DNA from 2 places in the Kitasatospora sp. NPDC058115 genome. Region 2 is predicted to be linked to the other one. Evidence: riboswitches for the same ligand, from Rfam matches in the RefSeq annotation. Region 2 holds a riboswitch; the other holds the start of a gene.
The links. Region 2 has a riboswitch for thiamine pyrophosphate ahead of ACFVVL_RS29815 (purine-cytosine permease family protein). Riboswitches for the same ligand answer to the same signal wherever they lie in the genome.
Positions count from the first base shown of each region.

Region 1 (7,190 bases), on a different contig from region 2:
CCAGCTCGGGCACGGTGACCACCAGCTTCTCCTCCGGGACCCCGGTGGCCTCGACGAACCGCTCCAGGTAGGGCACGGTCACCTGGTGCACCAGCACCTTGGCGTAGTCGTCCCAGCCGAAGCCGGTGCGGGCCGCCACCCGGGCCAGGATGTCCGGGCCGATCTTCTCGAAGACGCCGCGCAACTCCGTTCCTCCGCCCCGGAAGTAGCTGTACTCGTCACCGCGCGGATGGCGTGAGCCGCCGCCCGGGATGCCGCCGGTCGCCCAGTGCTCGGAGGCGGTCTCGGTCTCCACGTCCAGGATGCCGCCGCGCTCCACGGCCTCCACGACCACCGCCGCGCCCGCGTCGCCGAAGGTGTAGCCGGCGAAGCCCTCGCGGAACTGCCCGGCGCCGGCCGGGTCGCGGCGCATCGCCCGGCTGGGCGTCTCCCCGGTGACCACCAGGGCCCGCCGGGCCCGGCCGGCCAGGATCATCGCGCGGGCCAGGTCGATCCCGTTGAGGAAGCTGTTGCAGGCGTTGCTGACGTCGAACGCGTGGGCGCGGGAGCCGAGTTCGGCCTGCACGAGATGGGCGGTCGCGGGCTCGGCGACGTCCCGGGTGGCGGAGGCGAAGAGCAGCAGGTCGAGGTCGAGCGGGTGCAGCCCGCGGGCGTCCAGGGCGCGCCGGGCGGCGCCGACGGCGAGCGTGGAGGCGTACTCGCCCTCGGCGGCGAAGTGCCGGGTGACGATGCCGGTGGCCTTCTCGAAGGTCCGCTCCGGCAGGCGCAGCCGGCCGCCGGCGGTGATCTCGTCCTGGAGCTGCTGGGAGGTCAGACGGCGGGCGGGCAGGCGGGCTCCGACGGCGGTGATGCCGATCCGCGCGGTGGCTGCTGGATGCATGTCCCCATGGTCCGGTGCGCCCGGCCGGGCCCGCCTGAGTACGGGTACTCAGGCGGGCCCGGCCGGTCTACCCAGACGGATCAGCGCTGCTCGCGCGCCGGGGTCACCGGTACGGCGTCCACGGGCACGGCGTCCACCGGGACCGTCTCCACGGGTACCGGGGCGGCCGTGGCCGGGGCGGCGGCGCCGTCCGGGCCGACGGTGGACAGCAGCTGGCGCGCCAGCCCGAGCCCGGTGCCGCCCATCGCGAGCGCCTTGGCGAACAACTCGCCCATCCCGTCGGCCCCGTTGAGCAGCACCATGTGCTCGACGTTGCCGAAGGACTCCGCCGCGGCCCGCACGATCTGCGGCCACTGCTCGGCCAACTCCTGGGCCACCACCGCGTCCTGGTTCTCGGCCAGGGCGTCGGCGCGGGCCTTGATGCCCTCGGCCCGGGCCAGCCCGATCGCCCGCGCCGCCGCGGCGTCGGCCAGACCGCGCGCCTCGGCCGCGGACGCCTCCGCCTGCCCGGTCGCCGTGGTGGCCTCGGCCTGCGCCAGACCGCGCACCCGGGTGGCCTCGGCGTCCGCCTCGGCCGCGACCCGCACCCGGCTGGCCTCGGCGGCCGCCTCCAGCTCGGTCTCCCGCGCCTGTGCCTGCGCGGCCGAGATCCGGGCGTCACGGGCCGCCTCGGCGGTGGTGCGGGTGTCGTACGCCCGGGCGTCGGCGGGCTTGCGCACGTCGATCTGGAGCTGCTGCTCCTTGCGCCGTGCCTCCAGCTCGGCGACCCGGGTCTCCTGGACCACCACCTCCTGCCGGGCGGCGGCGTCGGCGAGCGGACCGGCCTGCCGGGCGCGGGCGTTGGCGGTGTCCTTCTCGGCCTGGTACGAGGACTGCTGGATCTCGCTGTTGCGGGTCGCCTCGGCCTTGCGGGCGGCGGCCTCCTGTTCGGCCTCGGTGGCCAGCCGGTCCGCCTCGGCCTGGGCGATCCGGGCGTCGCGCTGGACGGCGGCGGCGTGCGGGATGGCGAGGTTCTTGATGTAGCCGGTCGGGTCGATGATCTCCTGGATCTGCAGGGTGTCGATGATCAGCCCGAGCTTCTCCATCTCCAGCCCCGAGGCGGCCCGGGTCTCACCGGTGAGCCGCTCGCGGTCGCGGATCATGTCCTCGACGGTGAGCCCGCCGACGATCGAGCGCAGGTGGCCGGCGAAGACGTTGTGGACGCGCTGGCTGATCAGCTTCTGCTGGTCCAGGAAGCGGCGGGCGGCGTTGGCGATCGACACGTCGTCGTCGCCGACCTTGAAGATCACCACGCCCTTCACCCGCACCGGGATGCCCTGCGTGGTGACGCACTCGACGTTCAGCTCGGCCTCGTTGAGGTCCAGCGAGAGCCGCCGGACCCCCTGCAGGCCCGGGGTGACGAGGGTGCCGCGCCCGGTGACGATCCGGAAACCCAGGCCGTCGCCGACCCCCTCGGTGCGGTGCCGGGAGCCGGAGATGATCAGTGCCTCGTTCGGCTCGGCCACCCGCCACATGAGTTTGAAGAGCGTGACCCCGATGATCAGTGCCGCGGCGGCTGCCCCGGCGATGACGTATCCCATGGTTCAACTCCCCCTTCGGGCGCAGGAGATGCGCCGATTCGGATTGTCCGCCCGGGCCGGGGCCCGGGGAAAGGGAAGTGACATGACGCACCGTCACAAGCTCGTCACCAGAGGGTCATCGGAGCGTCACGGCCCGATCGGCGCGACATAGACCGTCCTCGGCGGCTGGTACTCGATCACCACCACCGGCGTCCCGACCGTCAGCCGCTCGCCCGGCACGGCCAGGTAGGCGAGGAACGCCTCGGTGCCCTGACGCTCCGGCACGTGCACCATCACCTCGCCGACCAGCCCCGCGCCAACCGCCCCGGTGACCCGCCCCGTGCTCCCGACCACGCCGGCCTCCTCGCCTCGTCAGCTACGGGGCCAGTCTGCCCGCCGCGGCGCCTTCGCGCCCCCCGTTCACCGTCCGGACCTCGCGGTTCCTCCTCCCGGACCCGCTCTGGACCTCCGGCGATCGGCTCGCTACGGTGTTGGACGTCATGCGCGGGCAACACCGCCTGCGGACGCGGGAGCTCGGAGCACCGGGCTGAGAGGGCGCTGAACGGGACGTCGAGGGACGGACCGGCGGCTGCGTCGACCGCAGGAACCTGACCGGGTAATGCCGGCGTAGGGAGTTTGAGGTCCGATGACCACCTTCGATGCACAGCCGCAGTCTGCCCGGACCCCGTCCGGCTCCGGGGCCGCCGTCACCAGCGCGGGCACCGGCTACCCCACCCCGGCCTGGCGCAAGGCCCACCGCGAGGGGTCCCGCCCCGATCTGCGCGTCCCGTACCGCGAGGTCGTGCTCACCAACGGCAGGACCGTCCCGCTGTACGACACCTCCGGGCCGTACACCGACCCGGAGTACCGCGCCGACGTGCGGCGCGGCCTGCCGGCCCTGCGCGACGCCTGGATCCGCCAGCGCGGCGACGTCGAGGAGTACGACGGCCGCGAGTCCCGCCCCGAGGACGACGGCATCCGGCACACCGCGCCGCGCGGCGGCGACCTGCGCAACCTCGACGCCGTCTTCCCCGGCCGCCCGCGCCGCCCGCTGCGCGGCCGCGACGGCGCCGCGGTCACCCAGCTCGGGTACGCCAAGCGCGGCATCGTCACCCCCGAGATGGAGTTCGTGGCCCTGCGCGAGGGCCTGGAGCCGGAGTTCGTCCGCGCCGAGGTCGCCCGCGGCCGCGCCGTCATCCCGGTCAACGTGAACCACCCCGAGGTCGAGCCGGCGATCATCGGCACCAACTTCCTGGTGAAGATCAACGCCAACATCGGCAACTCCGCCGTGACCTCCTCGATCGAGGAGGAGGTGGAGAAGATGACCTGGGCCACCCGCTGGGGCGCCGACACCGTCATGGACCTCTCCACCGGCCGCAACATCCACACCACCCGCGAGTGGATCCTGCGCAACTCCCCCGTGCCGATCGGCACCGTGCCGCTCTACCAGGCGCTGGAGAAGGTCGACGGCAGGGCCGAGGAGCTGAGCTGGGACGTCTACCGCGACACCGTCATCGAGCAGTGCGAGCAGGGCGTCGACTACATGACCGTGCACGCCGGCGTGCTGCTGCGCTACGTGCCGCTGACCGCCCGCCGCAAGACCGGCATCGTCTCGCGCGGCGGCTCGATCATGGCCGCCTGGTGCCTGGCGCACCACCGGGAGAACTTCCTCTACACCAACTTCGAGGAGCTCTGCGACATCCTCGCGCGCTACGACGTCACCTTCTCCCTCGGTGACGGCCTGCGCCCCGGCTCGATCGCCGACGCCAACGACGAGGCGCAGTTCGCCGAGCTGCAGACCCTGGGCGAGCTGGGCCGGATCGCCCGCGCCAAGGACGTCCAGGTGATGATCGAGGGCCCGGGCCACGTCCCGATGCACAAGATCAAGGAGAACATGGATCTCCAGAAGGAGATCTGCGACGAGGCCCCCTTCTACACCCTGGGCCCGCTCACCACCGACGTCGCGCCCGGCTACGACCACATCACCTCGGGCATCGGCGCCGCGATGATCGCCTGGTGGGGCACCGCGATGCTCTGCTACGTCACCCCGAAGGAGCACCTGGGCCTGCCCAACCGGGACGACGTGAAGACCGGCGTCATCACCTACAAGATCGCCGCCCACGCCGCCGACCTCGCCAAGGGCCACCCCGGCGCCCAGGCCTGGGACGACGCCCTCTCCGACGCCCGCTTCGAGTTCCGCTGGGAGGACCAGTTCAACCTGGCCCTCGACCCGGAGACGGCCCGCGCCTTCCACGACGAGACCCTCCCCGCCGAGCCCGCCAAGACCGCCCACTTCTGTTCGATGTGCGGCCCGAAGTTCTGCTCGATGAAGATCTCCCAGAAGATCCGCGACGAGCACGGCGACGGTGCCACCGCCGTCGAGTCCGGCTACGACGCCGAGGCCCTCGCGGGCATGGCCGAGAAGTCCGCCGAGTTCGCCGCCCAGGGCAACAAGGTCTACCTCCCCCTGGCCGACTGACACACCGCGCCCGGGCGCCGCCCCGAGAGCTGTCGCTTCTCGGGGCGGCGCTTCGCCGTGGTCACCCCTTCACCGCAGGGCGCCGGGACCGGACAGTTCGCGCCGGGTGCGCAGCGGTGAGAAGAAGACCGGTACCCAGACCGTGGCCAGCCCGGCCGCGCCGACCCACAGGGCGGTTCGCACCGAGGCGAGTTCGCCCAGCAGGCCGGCCAGGGCGGCGCCGACGGCGAGCGAGCCGGTCAGGACGACCCGCATGGTGGCGTTCATCCGGCCGAGCAGGTGGTCCGGTGTCACGCTCTGGCGGAAGCTGACCGTGATCACGTTGTCGATGCCGACCTTGCAGGTGGTGATCAGCCAGGCCGCCGCGGCGAGCCAGAGGGCCGGGCCGCGATCGGCCAGCGCCAGCAGGCCGCCGAGCGGCGCGACGGCCAGGCCCATCAGCCACAGCACCCGACCCGCGCCGAGCCGGTGAGCCAGCCGGCGGGCCGACTGCGAACCGATGAACACCCCGACGCCACCGGCCGCGAAGAACAGGCCGATGATGCCGTCGGAGAGGCCGAGTTCACGGGCGAACAGCACCGGCAGCATGGTCTGGCAGAGCTGGATGGACAGGTTGGTGCAGGCTCCGGCGAGCGCGACGGCCCGGAGGGTCGGGTGGCCGAACACGAAGCGCAGGCCCTCCCGGATCTCGCCGCCGAGGCGGGTGTCGCGCCGGTGCCGCAGCTGCGGCTCCGGCCGGCGGATGCGCAGCAGGAGGATCGCCGATCCCAGGTAGCCGGCCGCGTCGACCACGATCGCGGTCGGGGCGGACAACAGCGCCACCAGGAAGCCGCCCGCGCTGCGCCCGCCGATCAGGGTGAGGGCGTCCACTGTCACCAGGTGGGCGTTGGCCCGGGTGAGCTGGTCCCGCCCGACCAGGTCGGGCAGTCGGCTCAGCGTGGCCACGTCGAAGAAGACAGTGGCCGCGCCCGCCAGCAGGACCACCACGTAGAGCTGCTGGATCGTCAGGCAGCCGAGCAGCCAGGCGGCCGGCACCGACCCGAGGAGGGCGGCCCTGGCCAGGTCTGCGGCGATCATCACGGGTCGCTTGCGGATCCGGTCCACCCAGGCTCCGGCCGGCAGACCGATCAACAGGAAGGCGACGGTGCTCAGCATCGCCAGGAGGCCGACCTGTCCGGCCGAGCTGTGCAGGGCCAGGACGGCGGTCAGCGGGATCGCCAAGGAGCTCACCGCGGTGCCGAGTCTGCTCACTGCGGCGGCACCGATGAGCAGGCGGAAGTCCGGGTTTCGGAGGACCGAAGGATGCGAATCGGGCGTGGGAGCGGCCGTGTCCGGCCCGTGGGCGAGATCAGTGCTGGTCATGGAGTGAGGTTCCTGCCGCGCCGCCCGGCGGGCGAGGAATTTAGGCTGGGCTGAATCCTGACCCGTCGGCCGCCGGGTCCTCCGCCGCAGAGGGGCTGCACCGTGCTGGACCTGGCATTCTCCGTCCGTGACCTGGCCCGCACCCGGTTCGCTCTTTCGCCGCTGTGGGAGGTGGTGGCCAGTGTCAGGGTGCTGAAGCATCCGGCCGAGCACCCGCTGCACCGCCCGTGGATCGATCAGGTTCGTCGCCGGTTGGCAGCCTCGGGGCTGGACTGGCGCCTGCTCGCCGATCTGGTCCCGGACCCGCCCCGGTCGATCCCGGTCTTCATCGCACCACCACCGACAACCTTGGTCGCTGATTTGGGGCTTGAGCTCGCCGTGCTGCGCGCGACGCCACCCGAGCAGGTCCGGTCCGGCCTCAGCGGCCCACGTGCGCCGCGTTCCGAGCGGATCGACCGGCTGCGCGGCGATCCGCGCCGCGGTCTCGCCCAACTCGCCGAACAGGTGGAGAGTTACTGGGAGATCGCACTCGCGCCGCACTGGCCCCGGCTGCGCTCCCTCCTGGAGGGGGACGTGCTGCACCGGGCCCGGCTGTTCGCCGAGCACGGAGCGGACCAGCTGCTGGGCGACCTGGCGTCCGGCGTGGCCTGGGACGAGGACACCCTGTACGTCGGGCACCGCTATGTCCGCGGCAGCCGGCAACTCGGCGGGCGCGGGCTTCTCCTCGTTCCGTCGGTGTTCGTCTGGCCCCGGGTCTTCTCCGTGATCAGCCCGAACTGGCAGCCCACCCTGCGCTATCCGCCGCGCGGCGTGGCCGCGCTCTGGGAACGGCGATCCGCCGTCCCGCAGGCACTGGCGGCGGTCATCGGCCGGTCCAGGGCCCGCCTGCTGGCGGAACTCGACACCCCCG
Region 1 covers NZ_JBHVTL010000017.1:155,377-162,566, forward strand. Annotated here, with positions in the region: gene ACFVVL_RS19805 (3-oxoacyl-ACP synthase III family protein) at 1-880, opposite strand, end outside; gene ACFVVL_RS19810 (SPFH domain-containing protein) at 961-2,460, opposite strand; gene ACFVVL_RS19815 (hypothetical protein) at 2,587-2,793, opposite strand; TPP riboswitch at 2,956-3,090, shown strand; gene thiC (phosphomethylpyrimidine synthase ThiC) at 3,086-4,918, shown strand; gene ACFVVL_RS19825 (MFS transporter) at 4,988-6,280, opposite strand; gene ACFVVL_RS19830 (DUF5937 family protein) at 6,383-7,190, shown strand, end outside.
Region 1: another riboswitch for thiamine pyrophosphate. It lies ahead of thiC (phosphomethylpyrimidine synthase ThiC); the one in region 2 lies ahead of ACFVVL_RS29815 (purine-cytosine permease family protein).

Region 2 (7,190 bases):
GCGCTCGGCGAGGTGCTCGTCCAACTCCCCTGGGTGCCCGGATCGTTGCGCTACCACGGGAGCGGCGGCTTCCTGCCGCTGCCGCCCGGCGGCGGGGACGGCGACCGGGTGCGCTGGGTGCTGCCGCCCCGCCAGGGGGCCGACGGCGGTGTCTGGCTGCCGCAGGTCGAGCCACTGCTGGGAGAGCTGGTGGCGGCGGCGGTCCAGCTGGACAGCGGCCGCTCGGCGTACTGACGATCCGTCGTCCGCGTACTGATCGGGCACGGCCGACCGGCCCCGGCGTGGGGCGTTCGGAAAACAAAAGATCCGGCCGCTGGCGACGGGGGATGCACCAGCGACCGGACTCTTTAGACAGTAACAAGGATCCGCGCCCGCGCCAATTTCCAAGACGCCCTCGCAGCCCGGAAATTGCGGGTCGCGGGCGCCAATGTGACGCGTATCACGCCGATCCGCCGGGCGCGCCCCGGCGTTGCGTCCCGCCTTTAGTTCAGGGTGACCTGACGGTTCACCAGGTTGGCGCGGGCCCGTCGCTCGTCGGCGGTGAGCGGGGCCGGGTCGGCGAGCGTCGTGGCGAGCCGCTCGGCGAACTCCGCGGCCGGCTTCTCGCAGTCGGCCGCGGTCATCGCGAGCGGCAGGTCCCAGACCGGAACGGTCAGGCCGTGCGCCCGGAACGAGCCCACCAGGCGGGTGTCCGGGCCGAGCGAGGACTCCTCGGCGGCGGTCAGCCGGGCCAGCGCGTCCAGCAGCTTCTCCTCCGGCACCGTCATCACCCAGCGCAGGTGGTTCTTGTCCGGGGTGCCGCACCAGTAGGCGGCGTCGACGCCGGCGAGCTTCTCGGTGGGGATCGCGGAGGCGTTGGCGCGCTCCAGCGAGGCGGCCACCTCGCCGGTGGCGGTCTCGGCGTCCTCCAGCCAGAACTCGAAGCCGGTGTGCACGGCCGGCTCGAAGGCGGCGGTGCCGTCCAGCAGGTCCTGCAGACGGCGGCCGCCCGGCACGGTCCGGCGGGCCGGCACCGGGGTGCCCGGGGCGGTGGCCAGGGCCAGCTCCAGGGCGTCCGCGAGGTCGCGGCTCAGGTCGCCGGAGGACGACTGGGTCTGCAGGCCGAGCAGGATCGAGCCGTCCTGGCGGCGCAGCGCGGGCCAGGCCAGCGGCAGCACGGTGGCCAGGGTGACCGACGGCACCTCGCCCTCGGCGGTCCCGGCCACCCCGGCGGCCAGCGTCAGCGGCACGGTGGCGGCGGGCACCAGCTCGCGCAGCGCGACCCAGTCCGCCTCGCCCGGCAGGCCCTCGAACGGGCGGTGCACCAGCTCCTGGACGGCGTGCGAGGCCTCGCGGCCGTGGCAGGCCTTGTAGCGGCGGCCCGAGCCGCAGGGGCAGTTCTCACGGGCCCCGACCACGGGGATCTCGCCCGTGGCGGCGGGGGTGGACTGGCTGCGCTGCGGCGCCTTCTTGGCGGCCTTCTTGCCCATGGTGCGGCTCTCCCGGGAACGGTGGTGTGGTGCTCCCGTCAGCCTACTGACGTTCCCCGGGCGCGTGGGCGTGCGCCGGGGCGCGGACGGGCCCGCCGGGCCCGCTGCCGGGGCGCCGCGCCGCGCGGCCGCTCAGCCGCCGGCGTGCCCGCCGTCGTGGCCGTGGTGTCCACCGCCGTGGCCGGGATGCCCGCCGTCGTGGCGCCCGCCGTCGTGGTGCCCGCCGCCGGTGCGCCGGGCGTGCCGGGCCCGGGCCGGCAGGGCCGCCCAGACGGTCACCTCGCCGGGGGCGTCGCGCACGCCCCAGTCGCTCGCCAGCTGGTCCACGATGCTCAGCCCGCGGCCGCCGTGCGAGGTCAGCGAGGGGCTGGACGGCGACGGCCGGGTCTGCGCCCCGCCGTCGGTGACCTCCAGGGTGAGCACGCCGTCGGCGTGCATCTGCCAGCGGACCAGGACACCGCCGGTGTCCTCGCCGCCGTCGCCCGGTGCGGCGGGCGGCCCGCCCGTCCGGCCGGTCTGCGCCGGGCCGCCGACCAGCAGCGGCTGGACGGCCCCGGCGCGGGCGCCCCGGCCGAGCGCGGGCATCGGCCCGAGTGGCCGGGCGTAACGACAGGCGTTGCTCAAAAGTTCGGAAAGGATCAGAACGGCATCATCAATGACCGGTTCCGGTATCTCGCGGTCTCCCAGATCTCGACGCAGTCGGCGCCGCGCGACCCCGACACTCGCTGGGCCGTGCGGCACTGCCATGGTCGATGAAGTCGGCACTTCACGCGCCACCATCAACGCCACCCCCGGACCTCCTTCAGCGTATGCCGAGGGATGGATGCCCCTTGGCAATACGTCGGAAACGACCGCGCGGCGATCCCGCGCGGACATTTCAGGCCCGTCCACCGTCGGTGCGCGACAGGTGATTCGGTGCTCACCCTCCGTCGTGAAACTGTATGAATTGCGGCAGAAATCGTCGCCGAAAGGTTTGAGTCCCTACCAAGACGATCAACGGCCGACGGTGGTTGAACGGTTCACCACGTCCCGGCCCCGCGCGCCGGGGCGGCCGGGGTCAGCGGCCGAGCTGGGCCAGCACCTCCGCCGGGCGGTTGGTGATGATCGCCGACACTCCGAGCTCCAGGCAGAGCTCGACGTCGGCCGGCTCGTCGACGGTCCACACGTGCACCTGGTGGCCCAGCTCGCGCAGCCTGGTCACCAGCCCCGGCCTGGCCCGCACCAGCTCGATCCCCGGCCCGGCGATCCGCGCCCCGCCCGGCAGCGGCGCGCCCGGGCGAAGCCGCCCGCGCAGCACCAGACCGCGCTCGAACAGGAACACCCGCGGGTACTGCGGCGCGGCCGCCGCCACCCGGGCCAGCGCGACGGAGGAGAAGCTCATGATCCGGGCGTTCACGCCGTGCGCGCCACCGCGTTCCGCACCGGTGCCGGCCACGCCGCCGTGCGCGCCGCCGATCCCGAACCGGTCCAGCATCCGCAGCAGCTCGGACTCCACCCGGCCGCGGAACCGCACCGGGTGCTTGGTCTCGATCGCGAGGTCCACCGGCCGCCCGCGGTCCACGACCAGTTCCAGCAGGCTCTCCAGCCGCAGCACCCCGCGCAGCTCCGGGTCCTCGCTCGGCCGGCCGGTCTTCCAGGCGCCGAAGTCGTGCGCCTCCAGCTCCGCCAGCGTCATCGCGGAGACCGTGCCCCGGCCGTCCGAGACCCGCCCGATCCGCCGGTCGTGCACGCAGACCAGGTGCCCGTCGGCGGTCACCCGCACGTCGCACTCCAGGGCGTCCGCCCCCTCGTCGAGCGCCCGGCGGTAGGCGGCGAGGGTGTGCTCGGGCAGGGCGAACGAGGAACCGCGGTGGGCGATCACCTGGACGGGCGGCGTGGTGCGGGTCGTCGTGGGCGAGACATCGGGGCTGGTCACGCCCTACACGATAGGCCGCGGACATGGCGAGGAGGCGAAGACCGCCCCAACCCGGGGGGCCGTCTTCGCCTCCGTGCCGGTGGCCCGGCGGGCGTCAGCGCGCGGCGGCGGCCCGGCCCCGGGTGAGCGGGGTGAGCGCCCAGGTGGCCAGGGCCGGCACCAGGAAGCCGAACAGTGAGGCCGAGGTCCACTCCTGCGGCGTGAAGTGCAGCGCCTCCTGCACGGACGTCCAGAGGTCCGTCCACCAGCCGGCCACCGCGGTCGGCGCGATCAGCTGGTAGGTGGCGAAGCCCAGCGCCCACGGCAGCAGCATCAGCCAGCGGGACGGCGCGTCGGCGGAGAGGTCCCAGCCGCGCCGCCCGGCGCCGAGGAAGTAGTCCACCGCCAGCACCGCGAACATCGGGACGAAGACCGAGCCGATCAGCCCCAGGAAGGCGTAGTACGAGTCGGTGAACTCGGTGATCTGCAGCGCGAGCACGGTGATCAGCACGCCGGTCGCGCCGGTCAGCACCCGGCGGTCGGCCTTCGGCAGCAGGTTGTGGATCGACATCGCGGTCGAGTACACGTTGGCGAAGGACTGGTCGGTCTCGCGCAGCACCAGCACCAGCAGGAACAGCCAGCCGGCCCAGACGCCCAGGAAGGAGTCGAAGATCCGCTCCGGGTCCCCGTCCGCCTGCAGCAGCGCCATCAGCCCGAGCACGTAGCACCAGACCTGCGCCACCGTGTAGCCGGAGAAGCTGCCCCAGAACGCCGAGCGCGGGGTGCGCGAGTGCCGGGTGTAGTCGGCGGCGAGCGGCACGAAGGAGATCGACACCGCGATCATCGCGTCCGTCGCCGGCAGGAAGCCGTGCCAGTTGCCCGCGCCCGGGTCCGGGACGCCGTTGCGGCCGAGCTGGACGGTGAAGTACACCATCGCGACGGCCACCGCGGCCGCGACGAAGCGGCGCAGCACCGCGATCGCGCCGAGCGGCCAGATGGTCAGCGCGGTGGTCAGCGCGCCGGCCAGCACGACGAAGGCCCAGCGGTAGCCCTCGGTGCCGGTGACGGTCTGCGCGCCGAGCGCGATCGTCAGCAGCTCGTAGACGCCCCAGCCGATGCACTGGACGATGTTGAGCACCGTCGGCACGTAGGACAGCCGGGTGCCGAACAGACCGCGCAGGTTCGCCATGGCGGGTGCGCCGGTGCGCGCGCCGATCAGCGCGGCCACGCCGAGCATCGCGGTGCCGACCACGGTGCCGGTCACGATCGCGGTGACGGCGGCGGCCAGCGACAGCTCGCTGCCCTTGGCGCCGAGCACGGTCGCGGCGGTGGTGAAGCCGATCAGCGAGACGCCGAGGTTCATCCAGAGCGCGAAGTGGTCGCGGAAGCCCAGCGTGCGGGGCGGTTCGGTGTCCAGCACCAGCGGCGCCTCGGCCCGGGCCGGGGGCTCCAGGACGGCGGTGGCCGACGCGGCGGCGCCGCCCGGGGAACCGGGGGCGGTGCCCGCGGCGTCCCGGGAGGGGGGGACGCCCGGGGACGAGGGCGCGCCGGAGGACGAGGATGGCGAAGCAGGCGGCATGGCCGATATCTCCCTACGCCGGCATTACCCGGACAGGTTCCGGCGGTCTGCGCCCCCTCGACGGCCGTCCACGGGGTCCGTGGCGTACGGTCGACCGGCGCACTCTCAGCCTGGTGGGTCCAAGCTCCCGCGTGTCAGTTCGGAGCGACAGGCTAGTCGGCGCGGGGGAGAACGCCAAGGCGGTGGGTTCGTGCGCGGCGCTGCGCCGGCCGTCGGGACCGGCTAAGGATTCTTATGAGTTCTTCAGAAGGGTCCTTACGGCAATCGAATCGGGTGTGCGAAAAACTATGGTTGTTGGTCCTGTCAGCTATGGAGGTCGTCCGTGAGCACCGAGCGCGAGGTTGGGTCCACCGGGCCGCAGGGGGAGCAGCCCTCCGTCGGCCAGGGGGTGGCGGGTTCCGCTTCTGACGGTCCGGCGCAGCAGCCTGCGGCCGGTCCCGCCCCCGCAACGACGCCCGCGGCCGACCAGCCGTCCCAGCCGGCCGAGGGGGGCTCCGGCGGGTTCACGCCCACGCTGGCGTTCGGCAAGCTCCCGGCCCCGGAGCCGGCCGACGCCCCCGAGCCCGCGGCCCCGGCCGCCGAGGCCGGTTACCTCGACGCCCCGCCGCCGGTCCTGCCGCCCGCCGCGCCCGCGGCCCCGGCCCCGGCCGCACCGGCCGCCGCCCCGTACGGCGGCAACCCGTACGCCACCCCGGCCCCGGGCACCCCGGTGCCCCCGGCGCTCGTCGCGCACGACCCGTACGCCGCGCCGGGCGCCCCGCAGGGCCCGGGCGCGACCGGCCAGCACCACCACCCGTTCGGCGCCGGCCAGCCGCTCGGCGGCTGGGGCGCCCCGCACGACATCACCCCCGGCGCCCCCGGTGCGCCCGGTGCGCCCGGCGGTCCCGGCGGGCCGCTCGGCTACCCGGGCGAGTACCCCGGCGCGCCCGTCCCCGGCGGCCCGCGCAAGAAGCGCGGCGGCCTGATCGCCCTGGTCGCGGCCGTCGCCCTGGTGGCCGGCGTGGCCGGCGGCGCGGTCGGCGTGGCCGTCGCGGACCGCGACGGTTCCACCGTCAGCGCCAAGAACGACCGCAGCTCCACCACGGTCCAGGCCAACAACACCCAGAAGAACGAGCCCGCCCCGGGCTCGGTCGCCGGCATCGCCCAGAAGGCGCTGCCCAGCGTCGTCACCATCAAGGCCCAGGGCAACGGCGAGTCCGGCACCGGTACCGGCTTCGTCTTCGATACCGAGGGCCACATCCTCACCAACAACCACGTGGTCGCCCCGGCCTCCGCGGGCGGCAAACTGACCGTCAAGTTCGCCGACGGCTCCTCCTACAACGCCTCCGTGCTGGGCCGCGCCGAGGGCTACGACGTGGCCGTCATCAAGCTCGACAGCCCGCCCAAGGGCAAGCTGACGCCGCTTCCGCTGGCCGACTCCGACAAGGTCAACGTCGGCGACTCCACCATCGCCATCGGTGCCCCGTACGGCCTGGAGTCCACCGTCACCACCGGCATCATCAGCGCCAAGGACCGCCCGGTCGCCTCCGGCGACGAGACCGGCGCGCAGGCCTCCTACATGAACGCGCTGCAGACCGACGCCTCGATCAACCCCGGCAACTCGGGCGGTCCGCTGCTGGACTCCGGCGGCGGCGTGATCGGCATCAACTCGGCGATCCAGTCCAACACCTCCAGCAACGGCCGGGCCGGCTCCATCGGCCTGGGCTTCGCGATCCCGATCAACCAGGCCAAGTGGGTGGCCGACACCCTGATCAAGACCGGCAAGCCGGTCTACGCCAAGCTCGACGTCCTGCGCAACGACGACTACAAGGGCGACGGCGCGCAGATCCAGACCCGCGACGTCCAGGGCCAGCCGGCCGTCACCCCCGGCGGCGCCGCCGACCAGGCGGGCCTCAAGCCCGGCGACGTCATCACCAAGCTCGGCGGCAGCCCGATCGAGAACGGCCCCGCTCTGGTCAGCAAGATCTGGACGCACAAGCCCGGCGAGACCGTCGACGTCGAGTACACCCGCAACGGCCAGACCGCCACCACCAAGGTCACCCTCGGCACCCGCGTCGGGGACAACTGACCCCGGCCCGCCCCGGAAACCCTGTGCACCGAACCCCGCCGGACCCGTTAGGCTGACCTCCGCCTGGAGAGCTGCCCGAGCGGCCTAAGGGAACAGTCTTGAAAACTGTCGTGCGGTGACCCCGTACCGTGGGTTCGAATCCCACGCTCTCCGCAGTTGGAGAAAGCCCAGATCAGGGCG
Region 2 covers NZ_JBHVTL010000033.1:25,631-32,820, reverse strand. Annotated here, with positions in the region: gene ACFVVL_RS29835 (bifunctional DNA primase/polymerase) at 1-234, shown strand, start outside; gene ACFVVL_RS29830 (DUF5926 family protein) at 483-1,469, opposite strand; gene ACFVVL_RS29825 (ATP-binding protein) at 1,602-2,258, opposite strand; gene ACFVVL_RS29820 (glycerophosphodiester phosphodiesterase family protein) at 2,527-3,384, opposite strand; gene ACFVVL_RS29815 (purine-cytosine permease family protein) at 3,479-4,942, opposite strand; TPP riboswitch at 4,935-5,083, opposite strand; gene ACFVVL_RS29810 (trypsin-like peptidase domain-containing protein) at 5,265-7,010, shown strand; tRNA gene ACFVVL_RS29805 (tRNA-Ser) at 7,076-7,163, shown strand.